DNA from 4 places in the Vibrio sp. KUL70 genome. Region 4 is predicted to be linked to each of the others. Evidence: predicted binding sites of a transcription regulator. Region 4 holds the regulator's gene; each other region holds the start of a gene.
What was found. Region 4 encodes PurR, which represses purine synthesis genes. Its sites were predicted from a motif close to TNANGNAAACGTTTNCNTNA; they were not measured.

Region 1: the regulator PurR is predicted to act here: its motif matches at 2,191-2,210, upstream of glyA (serine hydroxymethyltransferase).
Region 2: the regulator PurR is predicted to act here: its motif matches at 2,007-2,026, upstream of pckA (phosphoenolpyruvate carboxykinase (ATP)).
Region 3: the regulator PurR is predicted to act here: its motif matches at 1,777-1,796, upstream of metK (methionine adenosyltransferase).

Annotation. Positions count from the first base shown of each region.
Region 1 is NZ_AP045834.1:2,361,395-2,365,595, forward strand. It holds gene AC6I7V_RS10400 (YaeP family protein) at 36-239, shown strand; gene AC6I7V_RS10405 (DUF4250 domain-containing protein) at 242-433, shown strand; gene glyA (serine hydroxymethyltransferase) at 885-2,135, opposite strand; gene AC6I7V_RS10415 (YitT family protein) at 2,482-3,084, shown strand; partial or broken gene AC6I7V_RS10420 (winged helix-turn-helix domain-containing protein) at 3,214-4,201, shown strand, end outside.
Region 2 is NZ_AP045834.1:115,800-120,000, reverse strand. It holds gene gspC (type II secretion system protein GspC) at 1-262, opposite strand, end outside; gene hslR (ribosome-associated heat shock protein Hsp15) at 578-964, shown strand; gene hslO (Hsp33 family molecular chaperone HslO) at 983-1,861, shown strand; gene pckA (phosphoenolpyruvate carboxykinase (ATP)) at 2,199-3,824, shown strand; gene AC6I7V_RS00510 (AsmA family protein) at 3,984-4,201, shown strand, end outside.
Region 3 is NZ_AP045834.1:2,644,192-2,648,392, forward strand. It holds gene tkt (transketolase) at 1-1,691, opposite strand, end outside; gene metK (methionine adenosyltransferase) at 2,040-3,194, shown strand; gene AC6I7V_RS11710 (DUF2189 domain-containing protein) at 3,550-4,201, shown strand, end outside.
Region 4 is NZ_AP045834.1:1,106,636-1,110,836, forward strand. It holds partial or broken gene AC6I7V_RS05070 (IS1182 family transposase) at 1-847, opposite strand, end outside; gene AC6I7V_RS05075 (TfoX/Sxy family DNA transformation protein) at 965-1,555, opposite strand; cyclic di-GMP riboswitch class I at 1,684-1,768, opposite strand; gene purR (HTH-type transcriptional repressor PurR) at 1,940-2,944, opposite strand; gene torD (molecular chaperone TorD) at 3,266-3,913, opposite strand; gene torR (two-component system response regulator TorR) at 4,170-4,201, shown strand, end outside.

The DNA of each region.
Region 1 (4,201 bases), 1.3 Mb from region 4:
TATTGAGAGAAGTTATCATTTAGTTAGGTATAGAAATGAAAGTATACGATTGTTGTGATTTAGTTCGTGAGCTTTATTCTCAAATCGGCAGTGGCGATCAAGGCTACATCCCTCAAGCTATTACATGTGCAGTGAAAACACTCAACGATTTAGCCGCAGACGAGTCTTTGCCACGCGAAGCGCGCGAACGTGCCGCTTTTGCTGCAGCAAACTTGCTAATCTCTGATTTCGAGGACTAGGCATGAACTTAGCGAATTTTGAAACCATGGATCCTGTGATGCTAATGAGCATCGTAAACATGAAGCTACGTGACGACTTCTCTGGCGACCTCGATAAACTCGCTAACTTCTTCGATATTGATAAGGCTGCACTCGAGGCAAAACTTGCGACTGCAGGCTTTGAATTCCTACCTGAAGCGAAACAATTTCGATAAGTCTAGACAGATTGACAAAGGCCAACCTCGTGTTGGTCTTTTTTATTGGTGCGAGTTAAAGCAAAAAACTCATTATAAATTATCTATTTACATCTATACTTTTATTTCTCAGCCTTAGAGCAATAGCTTCAGCAGTGGAGCTTGTCGCAATAAAGGGTTCTCAAAAACTAAAAAGGCCCCAACAAAGGAGCCTTCAAAATCATCATTTTTTCAAAGTAGATGAGCGAAGTTCAAGGAGCTCACACGGAGTTTGCGCTAGCAAATGAGTATGTGCAACACAGAAATTCGTTCACTCTCTAAGCATTTCTATGCCAATAAAAAAGGCTCCCAACAGGAGCCTTTCAAATCGTATTTTTCAATCAAATAGCTTTAGTTCAAGGAAAAGGCGCGGAGTTTACAAATGTAAATGAGCACCTTTGACACAGAAATTAAGCTATTTGAGCCAGAAAAATTAAGCGTAAACTGGTAGACGCTTACAGATCTCTAGTACTTTTGCTTTAGTTGCTTCGATAACAGACTCATCACCCATGTTATCTAGGATGTCACAGATCCAACCAGCTAGCTCTTTCGCGTCTGCTGCTGTGAAGCCGCGACGAGTGATAGAAGGAGAACCGATACGGATACCTGACGTTACAAACGGGCTGCGTGGATCGTTTGGTACTGAGTTTTTGTTTACAGTGATGTTTGCTGCACCTAGTGCTGCATCGGCTTCTTTACCCGTGATGTCTTTGTCGATTAGGTCGACTAGGAACAGGTGGTTCTCTGTTGAACCTGAAACGATGTTGTAACCACGAGCGATAAACTCTGCAACCATTGCTTTTGCGTTAGCAACTACGCGTGCTTGGTACTCTTTAAACTCTGGCTCTAGAGCTTCTTTAAACGCTACTGCTTTACCAGCGATAACGTGCATTAGAGGACCACCTTGGCCGCCTGGGAATACTGCTGAGTTCAGCTTCTTGTATAGATCTTCGCCTTCGTTAGAAAGGATAAGACCACCACGTGGACCTGCTAGCGTTTTGTGCGTTGTTGTTGTCACAACATGCGCGTGTGGTACTGGGTTCGGGTAAACGCCTGCCGCGATTAGACCTGCTACGTGCGCCATATCTACGAATAGGTAAGCACCGACTTTGTCCGCGATTTCACGCATGCGTTTCCAGTCACAGATTTGAGAGTAAGCAGAGAAACCACCGATGATCATCTTAGGCTTGTTCTCGATAGCTAGCTTTTCCATCTCTTCGTAATCGATTTGACCTGCTTCGTCGATACCGTAAGGGATGATGTTGTAAAGCTTACCAGAGAAGTTTACTGGAGAACCGTGAGTTAGGTGACCACCGTGCGCTAGGCTCATACCTAGAACAGTGTCGCCTGCGTTCAGTAGCGCCATGTATACAGCGTTATTCGCTTGAGAACCTGAGTGAGGCTGTACGTTCGCGTACTCAGCACCAAAAAGCTCACATGCGCGCTCGATCGCTAGAGTTTCAACTTTATCTACGTACTCACAACCACCGTAGTAACGCTTGCCTGGGTAGCCTTCAGCGTATTTGTTTGTTAGCTGAGAACCTTGAGCTTCCATTACACGTGGGCTTGTGTAGTTTTCTGAAGCGATTAGTTCGATGTGTTCTTCCTGGCGAAGAGTTTCTTCTTGGATAGCTGCGAATAGATCCGCATCGTAATCAGCGATGTTCATGTCACGCTTAAGCATCTGTATCTCCTGACTCAGATTGTACTGAAAGTTTCAAAAAAACCACATAACGACCGAAAGCAAACGTTTTCGTCACCGTTTTAATGGGACGCATCATACATAATTTGATCTAGGTCATAAAGAGCTAATTGCAATTTTATCATGCAGTTTCTTCATAATGACATATAAGCTTCATCATACTTATGCGACACATCGCATCAGCACGCGACTTACTGTCAAGTTTTCGCTTTACACCCTGTAAAACGAACATTACATAGGTTTACCTTAATTTTGAGTCTCAAGCTACCGAAAATCCATGTTTTTATCTACTATGCACGCCTTTATTGGCTAGGTAATTATAAAAACGATGGAAAAACACTCACGTAAGGAAGATTGGGTTGCCATTCTTACAGGGACCTTCTTAGTCGCACAAGGCGTCTTCTTTTTACAGTCTGCTCAACTACTTACTGGGGGGACTACGGGCTTGGCTCTACTATTGAGTCAATTTCTACCTATCACCTTCGGTGTACTTTACTTTATCGCAAACTGCCCATTCTATGTATTGGCGTGGAGACGTTTTGGACGTAATTTTGCCATTAGCAGTGCTTTTTCCGGTGCTTTAGTGTCTGTTTTTGCAGATCATCTGTATTTAGTCATCTCACTTGATGCCTACAATGAGATTTATTGTGCGATCGCTGGCGGCTTGCTCATGGGGCTTGGCATGTTGATTCTATTTCGCCATCACTCCAGTTTGGGGGGCTTCAATGTTTTGTGCCTTTACATCCAAGACCGCTATGGTATTTCAGTGGGTAAAACTCAAATGGCGATTGATGTCTGTATCCTATTTGCGTCGTTCTTCTTTGTATCACCTTGGATCATCGCCGTTTCAGTACTTGGGACTGCGGTACTGAACGTTGTACTCGCTATGAACCACAAACCGACACGATACTCGGTTAGCTACAGCTCATAAGCTTGCAGGTTAGCCCTCGCTTTCTCGATTTTGAGTCAAAATAAAGTTAGTGCTTTTGTTTGGGATACTTAGCTGCTTTTTATAAACAAAGCAGCTAAAATCGTTTACTTTTATGACACGCGGTTTCCTATGCAAGACTTCCTCTCTGCTGCTCAGGCGAACAATACCTCTATCGTTATTGCCGATTTGGTGTACAACCCTAGTACCCGAGAGTTAAGCACACCTCAAGAAGTCATCAATTTGGAACCACGCTCAATCGAGTTGCTGGAACTTCTGTTACGCCATGTTGGAGAACCACTTTCCGCAGAGTTCATCATCCAAGAGATTTGGCAAAGTAGCTTTATCTCCAAGAATGTCCTAACCAACCGAGTAAGCACGCTGCGTTCGCTATTACAGAAACACCTTCCTGACAGCGACGCCACTAAGATACTCGTGACTTACCCGCGCAAGGGCTATTTTCTCAACCCGAGCTCTGTTCATCTAGAGAGCGTTGAAAGCAAGCAGCCTGCTGAACCAGAGGCCGAGCACAGTAAAACATCAGCAAGCCCACGCTGGCTATGGCTAGTGACACTTATGCTACTCACAAGCACAATCACATTGGGCTATCTGTGGTGGCAATCTCCAAACCACAGCTCTGAACTCACTCGACAGCAACGTCTAATTCCTAAGGTTGAGTTATTGCTCAGTCGCATTGATGTCGTCGGTGACAACGCTAGACAATACCGAGCAGCGATTAAGGCTCTGTTATTACAACAACAGATCGAATACTCCTATACTGATCTCGCGAATCAAGATGCTCCGAGCTACTTTGTCGACCCGATAGATAACTCTCCTTTCTTTCCAGGCGCAAAAAACATGCGTACCAGCGATTATCTGTTAAATATCCAATTGAAAGACCAAGAAACGGACGATCACCTTGCAGCTCAGGTCAGTCTAATCTACCCAAGCTCCGGTAAACTGGCCTTTCGTGGCGTCTATAGCATTGATGTCAATGATCTGAGTGATAGTCTCATGGCGATCAATCGAGAACTGGCTGACTACTTCGCGTTACCTCAGCCAGAAATGCCGCATTGGTCTATCGATAACAGCCAGCTTGGTGCATTGCTGACTAAGCAGT
Region 2 (4,201 bases), 990 kb from region 4:
TTGGTGTTTCAGCACGATACTCACCAAAAAGATTGCTCTTCTGGAGGGAGGAGATATCGAGCGTAGATTGTGGTCGAGAAGATGACGAGGCTTGCGCTTTCCAAGGTGTAATCGACTGGTCTGCAGGGTCAATCAACCAGGCCAACTGACCCAATATCCATGCAGAAATGGCAATCAATACACAACAGGTTATCAGGCTCAGCTTTTGCTGAAATACAAATCCATTCTCTATTAAGCGGCTCAACAAAGGAGAATTTCCCATGCGATTTTTGAGCTCCAATAACTTCACTTGCCTAAACCCTTTTGTGAAGATGAGAGCGCTAAATCATTAAGCTCTCAGCTTTTTTGTACATAAACGCTACGCCAATTACTGATTTGGCATAGGATCCAAAACTATATCATAGCCTACGCATAAAAAGTCATAACGTGAGCTATTTTGCAGTATGCCTTGAAAAAAAACACATTTGCCACCACTTTAGCTTCTACCAAATGTGATAAGCATCATCTAAGACAAGTTGCGAACTGATTTTACTCAGTTAACCACATTCATTTTTTCACTTAAAAGGCACAGCGCCATATGAAACCTGCTAATGAAGCTGTCAGACTAGATAAATGGTTGTGGGCAGCACGCTTTTACAAAACTCGCTCTATCGCTCGTAATATGGTCGATGGTGGTAAAGTCCACTATAATGGTCAACGCAGCAAACCAAGCAAAATCGTAGAACTTGGGGCGGTGATTTCACTGCGTCAAGGCAATGAGGAAAAGACGGTCACGATCGATAAAATTTCGGATCAACGTCGCGGAGCTCCAGAAGCCCAAACCCTTTATACCGAAACGAAAGAAAGCTTGGCAAAACGTGAAGCACACGCCCAACAGCGTAAATTACATGCACATAACCCAAGCCCTGAACGCCGTCCTGACAAAAAGCAACGTCGTGACATCATCAAGTTCAAGCATCAATAAGCTAGAAGGAACCGCCAAATGGCAAACAATGTTTTAAATCGCTACCTATTTGAAGACCTATCGGTACGTGGTGAATTGGTACAACTGGACGAAGCGTACCAACAAATTATTTCTAGCAAGGAATACCCAGCGGCTATTCAAAAGCTTCTTGGTGAGCTATTAGTTTCAACGACTCTTCTTACTGCGACTCTAAAGTTTGAAGGCTCTATCACTATGCAGTTGCAAGGTGATGGCCCAGTTTCTCTAGCAGTAATCAATGGCGATCACGACCAAAAGATCCGTGGTGTCGCACGTTTCGAGGGCGAAATCGCTGATGATGCAGGCCTGCATGACCTAATGGGTAAAGGCTACCTAGTGATCACGATCGATCCTAAGAAAGGTGAGCGTTACCAAGGTATCGTAGCACTAGAAGGCGACACATTAGCAGACGTTCTTGAAGGCTACTTCGCAAACTCTGAGCAGCTTAAGACACGCCTATGGCTACGTACTGGCGAGCACGAAGGTAAACCACATGCAGCAGGTATGCTTCTGCAAGTGATGCCAGACGGCACGGGTACACCAGACGATTTTGAACACCTAGAGCAGCTCACGGCAACAGTAAAAAATGAAGAGCTATTCACTTTAGAAGCGAACGAGCTTCTATACCGCCTGTACAACCAAGAAAAAGTACAACTGTTCACTCCACAACCTGTAGAGTTCTTCTGTGGTTGTTCTCGTGAACGCAGCGGTGCCGCTATCGTGACAGTAGATCAAGAAGAGATTTACAGCATCATCAGCACTGAAGGTAGCGTTTCACTTCACTGTGATTACTGTGGCACAAGCTACACATTCGACAAGAGCGATGTTGATGCTCTGTTCGCAGAAGCGACAGATAAAGGCGACAATACGGTTCATTAATTTACGTCGTTCCAAAAACACGTAATTTAAACCAAAAAGGTCAGCGCAAAGCTGACCTTTTTTGTGATCAAATTAGCGCAAATCCCGTAACATCTCGTAATAAAATCACTGCTTAATTTTAATCAATTAATAATGTTCAAGCCCCTAGCGCAAAGGTTTGCGTACAGGATAGACTAGTTGGGCCAATATGTGACGAGACACTTAAAACCCCACGGAAAATATGGATAATTTTTGAGCTATATCCCTGTTTCCCCCATGTCTCGTTGCTAGCATGGTGAGCAGATAACAATAAAAAATTAATACAAAATCCCTACAAAATATCCTACAAGGAGCACCTATGACCGTTATGGAACATACAAAGGCTGCACAAATCGATCTTACTAAACACGGAATTACTGGCGTAACTGAAGTGCTGCGTAACCCAAGTTACGAGCAGTTATTCGTGGAAGAAACGCTTCCAGGCTTAGAGGGCTACGAAAAAGGCGTAGTGACCGAACTAGGTGCTGTTGCTGTTGACACTGGTATCTTTACTGGCCGCTCACCAAAAGATAAGTACATTGTTAAAGACGATACGACTCGCGATACCATGTGGTGGTCGGATCAAGGTAAGAATGACAACAAAGCGATTACCACTGAAGTGTGGAACGATCTGAAAGAGCTCGTAACGACACAGCTATCTGGCAAACGCCTATTTGTCATTGACGGTTACTGTGGTGCTAACCCTGATACGCGTCTAAGCGTACGTATTATCACTGAAGTGGCGTGGCAAGCGCACTTCGTTAAGAATATGTTTATCCGCCCAACCGAAGAAGAGCTAGCAACATTTGAACCAGACTTCGTCGTTATGAACGGCGCGAAAACAACCAACCCGAAATGGCAAGAACACGGCCTAAACTCTGAAAACTTTGTTGCGTTTAACCTGACGGAGCGTGTACAAATCATCGGTGGTACTTGGTACGGCGGTGAGATGAAGAAAGGCATGTTCGCCATGATGAACTACCTACTTCCACTGCAAGGCATCGCTTCAATGCACTGTAGCGCAAACGTGGGCGAGAAAGGCGACGTAGCGGTATTCTTCGGTCTATCAGGTACAGGTAAAACAACGCTATCTACAGACCCTAAACGTGAACTTATTGGTGACGATGAGCACGGTTGGGATGATGACGGTATCTTCAACTTCGAAGGTGGCTGTTACGCGAAGACCATTCGCCTATCAAAAGAAGCAGAACCAGAGATCTACAACGCAATCCGTCGTGATGCTCTACTAGAGAACGTAACAGTACGTGGTGATGGCTCTATCGATTTCGATGATGGCTCTAAAACAGAAAACACTCGTGTTTCTTACCCAATCCACCACATCGATAACATCGTTAAGCCAGTTTCAAAAGCGGGCCACGCGAAGAAAGTTATCTTCCTAACTGCGGATGCATTTGGCGTTCTGCCACCAGTTTCTAAGCTGACTCCAGAGCAAACGAAGTACCACTTCCTATCTGGCTTCACAGCGAAACTAGCGGGCACTGAACGTGGTATCACTGAGCCAACGCCAACATTCTCTGCAGCGTTTGGCGCAGCGTTCCTAACACTACACCCAACCAAGTATGCAGAAGTACTAGTCAAACGTATGGAAGCGGTTGGCGCAGAAGCCTACCTAGTGAACACAGGTTGGAACGGCAGTGGTAAGCGTATCTCTATCCAAGATACTCGCGGTATCATCGACGCAATCCTAGATGGCTCAATCGACGATGCAGAAACTAAGGTTATCCCTATGTTTAACCTAGAAGTACCGCTAGCACTGCACGATGTTGACCCAACAATCCTAGATCCACGTGATACTTACACAGATCCACTACAATGGGAAAGCAAAGCGAAAGACCTTGCGGAGCGCTTCATCAACAACTTTGATAAGTACACCGACAACGACGAAGGTAAAGCGCTTGTTGCTGCAGGCCCACAACTGGATTAATTGTTCACTCTGCTCTGAGGACAAAGCCATAAGGCTAACCCCCTCTTAAAAACGATATTTTTGTAGCAAGCCCCTCTTTTGAGGGGCTTTTTTGTTGCCGCAGCGCCTATTTTGTTCCACTCTATTTTGAGCAACGAAGAAATGGAAGGTGCGCTAGGAATGAAAAGAGTCATCATGATGGTTGGGATTGTATTGTCTGTCCTCGTCGCAGCTGTCGCAACACTGCTGCTTGGCTTGCAGACCCAATACCGCACTGACATTGCCAATTTCATGCTCAAGCACTCAATCGCTCACCCAATCACAGTCGAAGATGTCGAGTATCAAGCTCCCTACAAACTGACTCTACAAGGCGTTACTGCTGGATCAATCAACGATGA
Region 3 (4,201 bases), 1.5 Mb from region 4:
GCTAGCTCAACCTCAGAACCCGTTGCGATAAGGATAAGCTCTGGCTTACCTTCACAATCTTTCAGGATGTAAGCACCTTTTGCGATGTTCGCTACTTGCTCTGCATCACGAGGTTGTTGTGCAAGGTTTTGACGAGAGAAGATTAGAGACGTTGGTGCGTCTTTACGCTCGATAGCCAGTTTCCAAGCCACTGCAGACTCAACCTGGTCACATGGACGCCATGTGCTCATGTTCGGTGTTAGACGAAGTGATGCCATTTGCTCAACAGGTTGGTGAGTTGGGCCATCTTCGCCAAGACCGATAGAATCGTGCGTGTAAACTTGGATGTTCTGAACTTTCATCAGAGCAGCCATGCGCATTGCGTTACGTGCGTATTCCATGAACATTAGGAATGTTGCGCCGTAAGGAACGAAACCACCATGTAGTGCGATACCGTTCATGATCGCCGTCATACCGAATTCACGTACACCGTAGTGGATGTAGTTACCAGAGAAGTCATTTGCTTCTAGAGACTTAGAACCAGACCACATAGTTAGGTTCGAAGGTGCTAGGTCAGCAGAGCCGCCCATAAATTCTGGAAGCATTTGACCAAACGCTTCTAGTGCGTTTTGAGATGCTTTACGTGATGCGATATCAGCAGGGTTTGCTTGAAGATCAGCAATGATTTGGTTTGCCTTCTCTTCCCACTCTGCTGGTAGTTCGCCATTCAGACGACGCTTAAGCTCTGCTGCTTCTGCTGGGTAAGCCGCCGCGTACGCGTCAAATTTCGCGTTCCAAGCCGCTTCTTTCTCTGCACCTGCTTCTTTTGCATCCCACTCAGCGTAGATGTCTGCTGGAACTTCAAATGGACCGTGAGCCCAGCCTAGTGCTTCTTTCGTTGCTGCGATTTCGTCGTGACCTAGTGGTGCGCCGTGACAGTCGTGAGAGCCGGATTTGTTTGGAGAACCAAAACCGATGATAGTTTTAGTACAGATAAGCGTTGGACGAGGGTCTGCTTTAGCCGCCTCGATTGCAGCGTTGATTGCTTCGATATCGTGACCGTCTACTGCAGGGATTACGTGCCAGCCGTATGCTTCAAAACGCTTAGGCGTGTCGTCAGAGAACCAACCTTCAACTTCACCATCGATAGAGATGCCGTTGTCATCCCAGAAAGCGATAAGCTTACCAAGACCTAGCGTACCAGCTAGAGAACATGCTTCGTGAGAGATACCTTCCATCAAACAGCCATCACCCATGAATGCATAAGTGAAGTGGTCAACGATGTCGTGGCCTTCTTTGTTGAACTGAGCAGCCAATGCTTTCTCAGCCATCGCCATACCAACTGCGTTAGTGATGCCTTGGCCTAGAGGACCTGTTGTCGTTTCGATACCCGGTGCGTAGCCATACTCTGGGTGACCTGGCGTCTTAGAGTGAAGTTGACGGAAGTTCTTAAGATCTTCAATAGATAGCTCATAACCGCTTAGGTGAAGCAGAGAGTAAATTAGCATTGAGCCGTGGCCGTTTGACAGTACAAAACGGTCGCGGTCTGCCCACTCTGGATTTGCTGGGTTGTGGTTCAAGTGACCACGCCAAAGAACTTCAGCGATATCAGCCATACCCATAGGTGCGCCTGGGTGGCCTGAATTAGCTTGTTGAACACCGTCCATACTAAGTGCGCGGATTGCATTTGCGAGATCTTTACGAGAAGGCATGTCTGCTCCTGAGTGCATAAGCGATTTGAAAAATGAGAAATAATTGCTAGTTGTTAGCGCGGTTATTCTCTCAAACGCCTATGGTGACTGCAAACGTTTTGCTGAGGTTTTCAAGGTCAGTTTTCGCACTTTTACAACATTTCCCTAGTTTTTAACGGACTAGCATAAGTGAGAAAGCAATCGTTTGGTTATGACATATCATAAAAAAGAGCTTGTAATTCGACCGTTGGAATTTAGAATAGACGTCTAGATGTAGAAACACCTACAGAAATTATTGAATTTGATCTCGGCGCAACCCTCTGCGACGCAGATAGAAACTTTGCACCTAATACTAAAAGTGGAGCTCTCATGGCTAAGCACCTTTTCACTTCTGAATCTGTTTCAGAAGGCCATCCAGATAAAATTGCAGACCAAATCTCTGATGCTGTTCTTGATGCCATCTTAGAACAGGATCCTAAAGCACGTGTTGCTTGTGAGACATACGTGAAAACGGGCATGGTTATGGTTGGCGGTGAAGTAACAACGTCTGCATGGGTTGATATCGAAGAGATCACTCGTGAAACCGTTCGTGAAATTGGTTACGTTCACTCTGACATGGGCTTTGATGCTGACTCTTGTGCTGTACTAAACACAATTGGTAAGCAGTCTCCAGACATCAACCAAGGTGTTGATAAAGCTGACCCTAAAGAGCAAGGTGCAGGTGACCAAGGCATCATGTTCGGTTACGCAACAAACGAAACTGAAATCCTAATGCCAGCACCAATTACTTACTCTCACCTACTTGTTAAAAAACAAGCTGAAGTGCGTAAGAGCGGCAAGCTAGATTTCCTTCGTCCAGATGCGAAATCACAAGTTACTTTCCAATACGACCAAGGCAAGATTGTTGGTATCGACGCTGTTGTTCTTTCAACTCAGCACTGTGATTCAGTAACGACACCTGATCTGCGTGAAGCAGTGATGGAAGAGATCATCAAGCCAGTACTACCTTCTGAGTGGATCAACAAAGACACTAACTTCTTCATCAACCCAACTGGCCGTTTCGTAATCGGTGGCCCAATGGGTGACTGTGGTCTAACGGGTCGTAAGATCATTGTTGATACCTACGGCGGTGCAGCTCGTCACGGTGGTGGCGCATTCTCTGGTAAAGATCCATCAAAGGTTGACCGCAGCGCAGCTTACGCGGCTCGTTACGTTGCTAAAAACATCGTTGCGGCTGGCATGGCAGACCGTTGTGAAATCCAACTTTCTTACGCTATCGGTGTTGCTGATCCAACATCTATCATGGTTGAGACTTTCGGTACTGAAAAAGTATCTCACGACATCATCATTGAAGCCGTTCGTCAAAACTTCGACCTACGTCCATACGGCCTGCAAGAGATGCTGAACCTTCTTCAACCGATCTATAAGCAGACAGCAGCTTACGGCCACTTCGGTCGCGAAGAGTTCCCTTGGGAAGCAACCGACAAAGCAGCAATCCTAGCTGACTTTGCTGGCCTAAAATAATTTCGCGCCAAGCAAAAAATTTCCAAAAGCCCTTACCCGCCAGTAAGGGCTTTATTTTTATGCAGTTACCTCTGACTCCCTGCCATATTTCGTCAATTTCTCTAATAAAATTCCACTCAAAAACATCTCGGATAATTTGTGTTTTTTAGCAGTAGTGACAATAGTTAAAGTACTCCTAGGCGATCAAGCTCACATTTGGTGCAACAACTGGTTAGGTTACACCCCGTTAGGAAACGCGAGACGGCTCTCTAGGACATGATATTTCAATAACAGCTCAACCAAGATGACTCGCTGCCAGCCGCTGTGAGGACAAATGAGGTTGAATCCAGGACGTTATGTTAACTAAGGGGAAGTTATGCCTCGTACCGCAAATCCATCCGATTTTAAAAAAGACAAAAATAGGGTGAGTGACAGTGAATACGCTCGCACTATTCCATGCAACCAAGTCAGTATTTCTGCGCCCTTTCATTGGCTCTCACTCGCGCTTCACGATCTAGTGCGAATGCCGATGATCAGCGCATTCTATGGCTTATGTTTTATGGCCGCTGCCGTAGCGATTGTTCAGCTTGTTCAGTGGCAAGGCACACATTTAGTGGTTATGCCTAGCCTAATTGTGTACATGCTGATTGGACCATTTTTGGCTCTCGGCTTATATGACGCTAGTTGGGAGAGAGAGAAAGGCCACAACGCCAGTTTATTCCATTCAATGAAGGCCATCACTCGCAACTCAACCCACCAATGGGCATTTGCGATTGTATTGATGGTCGCGATGATTTTCTGGATGAGAATCGCTGCTCTACTGCATGCTCTATACCCGTCAGTGCAAGGAGCACCGCTGGCTGAATTTGCTCCTTTCTTAATCACGGGCTCTGTCGTCGGCTTCGTTATCGCTAGTCTGATTTTCAGTATCTCAGCCTTCTCTATTCCACTTATGATGGAGCGCCGAGTTGACGTGATGAGTGCGATATTCACTAGTTTCAACGCAGTGAAATCGAACCTGCCGGCGA
Region 4 (4,201 bases):
CGCAGTGAAGTAGCCCGCGTCGAGTCCAACGGCGATTGGATTAAGGTTAAATTGCTCTAGGGTATAGTCCAGACGCTTCACATAAGGTTGAGAGTCATTGATATTACCTGCTGTGACATGGGTATCTAAGATAATGCCATGCTGTCCATCCACTGTACGGTGGTCGAGATAGAAGAAGCCTTGGGGCTTATTATCTCGAGTCATGAAGCCACTTTCCGGGTCGGTAGTACTCGTTTTGGTGCTCTTAGTTTTAGGCTCAGCGGTACGTGACTTTAGAGGTTTCTTACCCTCTTTCTCTCGGTCTAGCGCGACATCTTCATCGAGCATATCAAGATAAGCACTGGCGCGAACCTTAGTCACTTTGTTCGTGTGCTTATTTTTGTTGGCATTGGCTTTTAGGTGCGTGCTGTCAGTAAATAGTTCTTGGCCTGCGACCAAACCTTTCGCCATTGCCTGCTCTACGATATTGATAAAGATACGCTCAAACACATCGGTACCATTAAAGCGGCGAATACGGTTTTGGCTGAGTGTCGATGCATGGATAACTTTCTCTGTCAGTGACATACGCAGGAACCATCGATAAGCGACATTGACTTCAATCTCTTTCACGAGTTGTCGCTCGCTTTTTTATTCCGAAGAGGTAACCAAGCAGGATGATTTTAAACAGGCGTACAGGGTCAACAGGTGGGCGACCGTTGTCTTTACAGTAGAGGTGAGCGACTTCATTACGGATAAACTCGAAGTCGATGGCTTTATCTATCTTACGAACTAAATGGTTCTGAGGAACGAGCTGTTCCATGGTGACCATTTCGAGTTCATATTGTTGAGGTGAAGGCTCTTGAAGCATAGTGAGATATCCATATTTCGATACCCCTATTAGATCAAAGGTCTAGCTTGAAAGCTAGACCTTTGTCAGCAGTCTGAGCCACATTGATGTGGCTTTTGACAATTAAGTGAGGTGGACTTAATTGATAGAGTTGATAAGCTCATCGCGTCGTTGTTGAGGTATGACCGACCAATGAGTACCGTTGATGGCACCTTCAAGTGCCCAAAGCAGCTCTAAGCTGACACTGGATGAGTGAGACTCTTTTATTGCTTTGTATGCATTAACAGAACCTGACTCATACAAGCTCTCGACGGTATCGATGCCCGCTTTTTTCAACATACGCTCTGTGGCAAGTCGAAGGTTGGGCAAATCTTTTAATCGTGTAGGCTTCGCTGATGATTGGATTTGCTTCTCTTTTTTGGCACAGTCAAGGGACGCTTTTGCCAGTTCGATAATACGTTCTTGAGTCTGCCAGAGATCTTCTGGAAGAGCAAAATACTTAGTAACGACTGGGAATCCGCGTTTTTTGTATACGTAAGGTTCGAAACCCTGTTGTTCAAATTTTGAAGTAGTATTTTTGTCAGCTCGAATGTGTAATTGATTGTTAACGACCAGTGCAAACATCGTGTCGTCGGCAAATAGGCCAAAACCGCCAAACATTGAGCGTGACTTAATCTTTCCAAGTGGCTCAAATAACTTCATTGAGTCCTTGAGTATCGGTTTATCCATATTGTTTATCTCGGTGTATTTGAATTACGCCACCAAATAAGCAGGTCCGAGAGATTAGCAAAATGTCGCAATAAAATTGTCAATAAGCCGTAAATTACTACTAAAGGTAGGAAATACTGCATTTTGCCATCGGTAACCCCGCTACCATACCAATAATGGGTTAGGCCGGAGGCTTTGCGTCTCACCCTTTCAAGTGATTTGCCCTGTGCGTGACTGTATAACGAAGAATAAAGTTTTTTGTTGAATGAGGTTCACACTTGTTATTCCAAAATGTGATCTTAATTCAGTTAATTGTTGTCTTTATATGCAACAAGGTTTTTACTTTGTCAGAATAAAAAAAACGCACCAAGCGGTGCGTTTTATTAGATTTCTCTAAAGTTTACGTTATTTTAACGTTTTAACTGTAGCTCGCTCAATGATCTCTGGATGCATTTCGAACACGCGTTTTTCGTGATCTTTGTCTTTAATGCGTTCCAACAAGATTTCAAATGCGTTTTTGCCGACACGACGCTTTGGCTGGTGAACAGTTGTCAACGGTGGTGAGAAGTACTCTGCCAGCTCAATATTGTCGTAACCAATCACTGAAATGTCTTCTGGGATCTTAATGCCTTGCTGCTGCAGACGGCTCATAAGACCAAGTGCCATAGTATCGTTAAAACAGAATACTGCTGTCGGGCGATTCTCCATTGAAACGATTTTATCTGCCGCGATAACTGCGGTGTCACATTCGAAGTTACCTTCAAGAATTAGATTGTCATCTGTTTGAATGTTTGCTTCTTCAAGAGCACGACGATAACCCGCGATACGCTCTACACATGCCGCTTTATCCAAATGTCCACTTAGACAAGCAATACGATCATGTCCTCGTTCAACCAGGTATTTAGTGGCGAGGTAGCCACCTTCTTCTGAGTTGTCGATGATTTTATCCGCTTGTGAACTCTCTGGGCCCCAGTCCATAACAACTTTTGGAATGTCTGCGTGGCGGTCAAGCATTTCACGCAGTTCTTCAGTCAAGTCAGAACACATTACCAAGATACCGTCTACGCGTTTTTCAGCAAGCATTCGGATGTAGTCGCGTTGCTTTTCGTAGATACCACCTGTGTTACATAGAATCAGCGTGTAGCCTTGACGGTAACAGTAGCTCTCTACACCATCGATCACTTCAGAGAAGAATAGGTTGGTTGATTGAGTCACTAGCATACCGATTGTGCGCGTAGAGTTACATTTCAGGCTACGAGCAACAGCACTTGGTGCATAATTTAGTTCATCGACGGCTTTGTTTACTTTTTCTTGAGTCGCTTCTGCGACGAAACGTGTCTTGTTGATCACGTGAGAAACGGTGGTTGTTGATACGCCGGCTAAGCGAGCGACATCTTTTATAGTTGCCATGGCTTTATCCTATTGATAGCTACTTCCTCAGCAGTACGGAGCAAGTAGCCGTTTAAAGCTACCAGAACAAGAGCTTAGAATATGGAGGGCTCTCTCGGTACTAAAGTGCTAAAAAACAAAAAACCGCTTATGAGAGCGGCTTGTCTTAACACCGAAATGCTCTTAGCTAATTTAAAGCATAGCATTTCGAGAATGTTTCATATTTTATCGTTTGCGGTCACAATTTTAGACTGACTAGAAAATACTCGCAATAAAATTCACCCAGAAATCTGGGTGAGTTGTCACATTCTACCTAAATTGTACCCTTAGTCATCAGTGAATTTATTCACCAGCTAAATATTGTGCGTCAAGTTTACAGAAAGCGACTAGCAATTCTGCAACACATGCGTAAAAACCAAACTCATCAAATTCACGGCATTTTACTGCGAACTGTGGAACCCAACTAAGGAGCTGTTGTTCAACAAACTCGTGTTGTGTAGCGAAAGCCGTTTCTAGATCTTGTTCACTCTCAAGGTCGTTGGAGCGAATAATGATGTTACCTAGGAAATCTAACTCAATGGCTAAGTGGTCAGCAGGCTCTTTTAGATCTTGGTTTACGGCGATGCCGTAAGACGCCATGATGGCTTCCATGTCTTGAGCTGGTTTCGCATTCAGTAGTCCACTTTTGTCTAGATAAATAGAAGCGTACGGCAGAGCACCGTACTTATCCGACTTTAAGAACAGCTCGCAAAAATCGGATGAAAGCTCTAATTGAGCATCTTCACGGTTCTGTAATCGGTTAAGTGCATCTACTAGGTTATTGATTGATGGCTTAAGCGTCTCGTTGTCGCCGAGGCCGGTTAAAAACGAACGAATCTCAACCGAGTGGTATTTCTCCAATTCTTCTTGAGTCAGTTCTTTCGCGAACAGGCTCGATAGCCACCAGTAGATTTCAGCTCGTTGTTCATTGAACGCTTTGGTTTCTTTCATCTCAATAATCCTAATATCGTCTTTCGTAATATCTGCGGTACGAAGGCTTACTAACCCTTGTATTTGCTAACTGCAAAGTCACTCGTTAGTAGTAATGCCTATATTGAATTGCGATGGGGGGTAAATAGCAAGGTTTAAGATTGTCTTGTATCAAAAAAAATTCAGGTTTCTGGCTTTTATCTTACCTACTACTAGAATTGTTACTAGTTATGAATAGAATGGTCACTGAAACTATTAAATAAGAAAAGTGGTGTAGATGAGCTATCACGTATTAGTCGTTGAAGATGA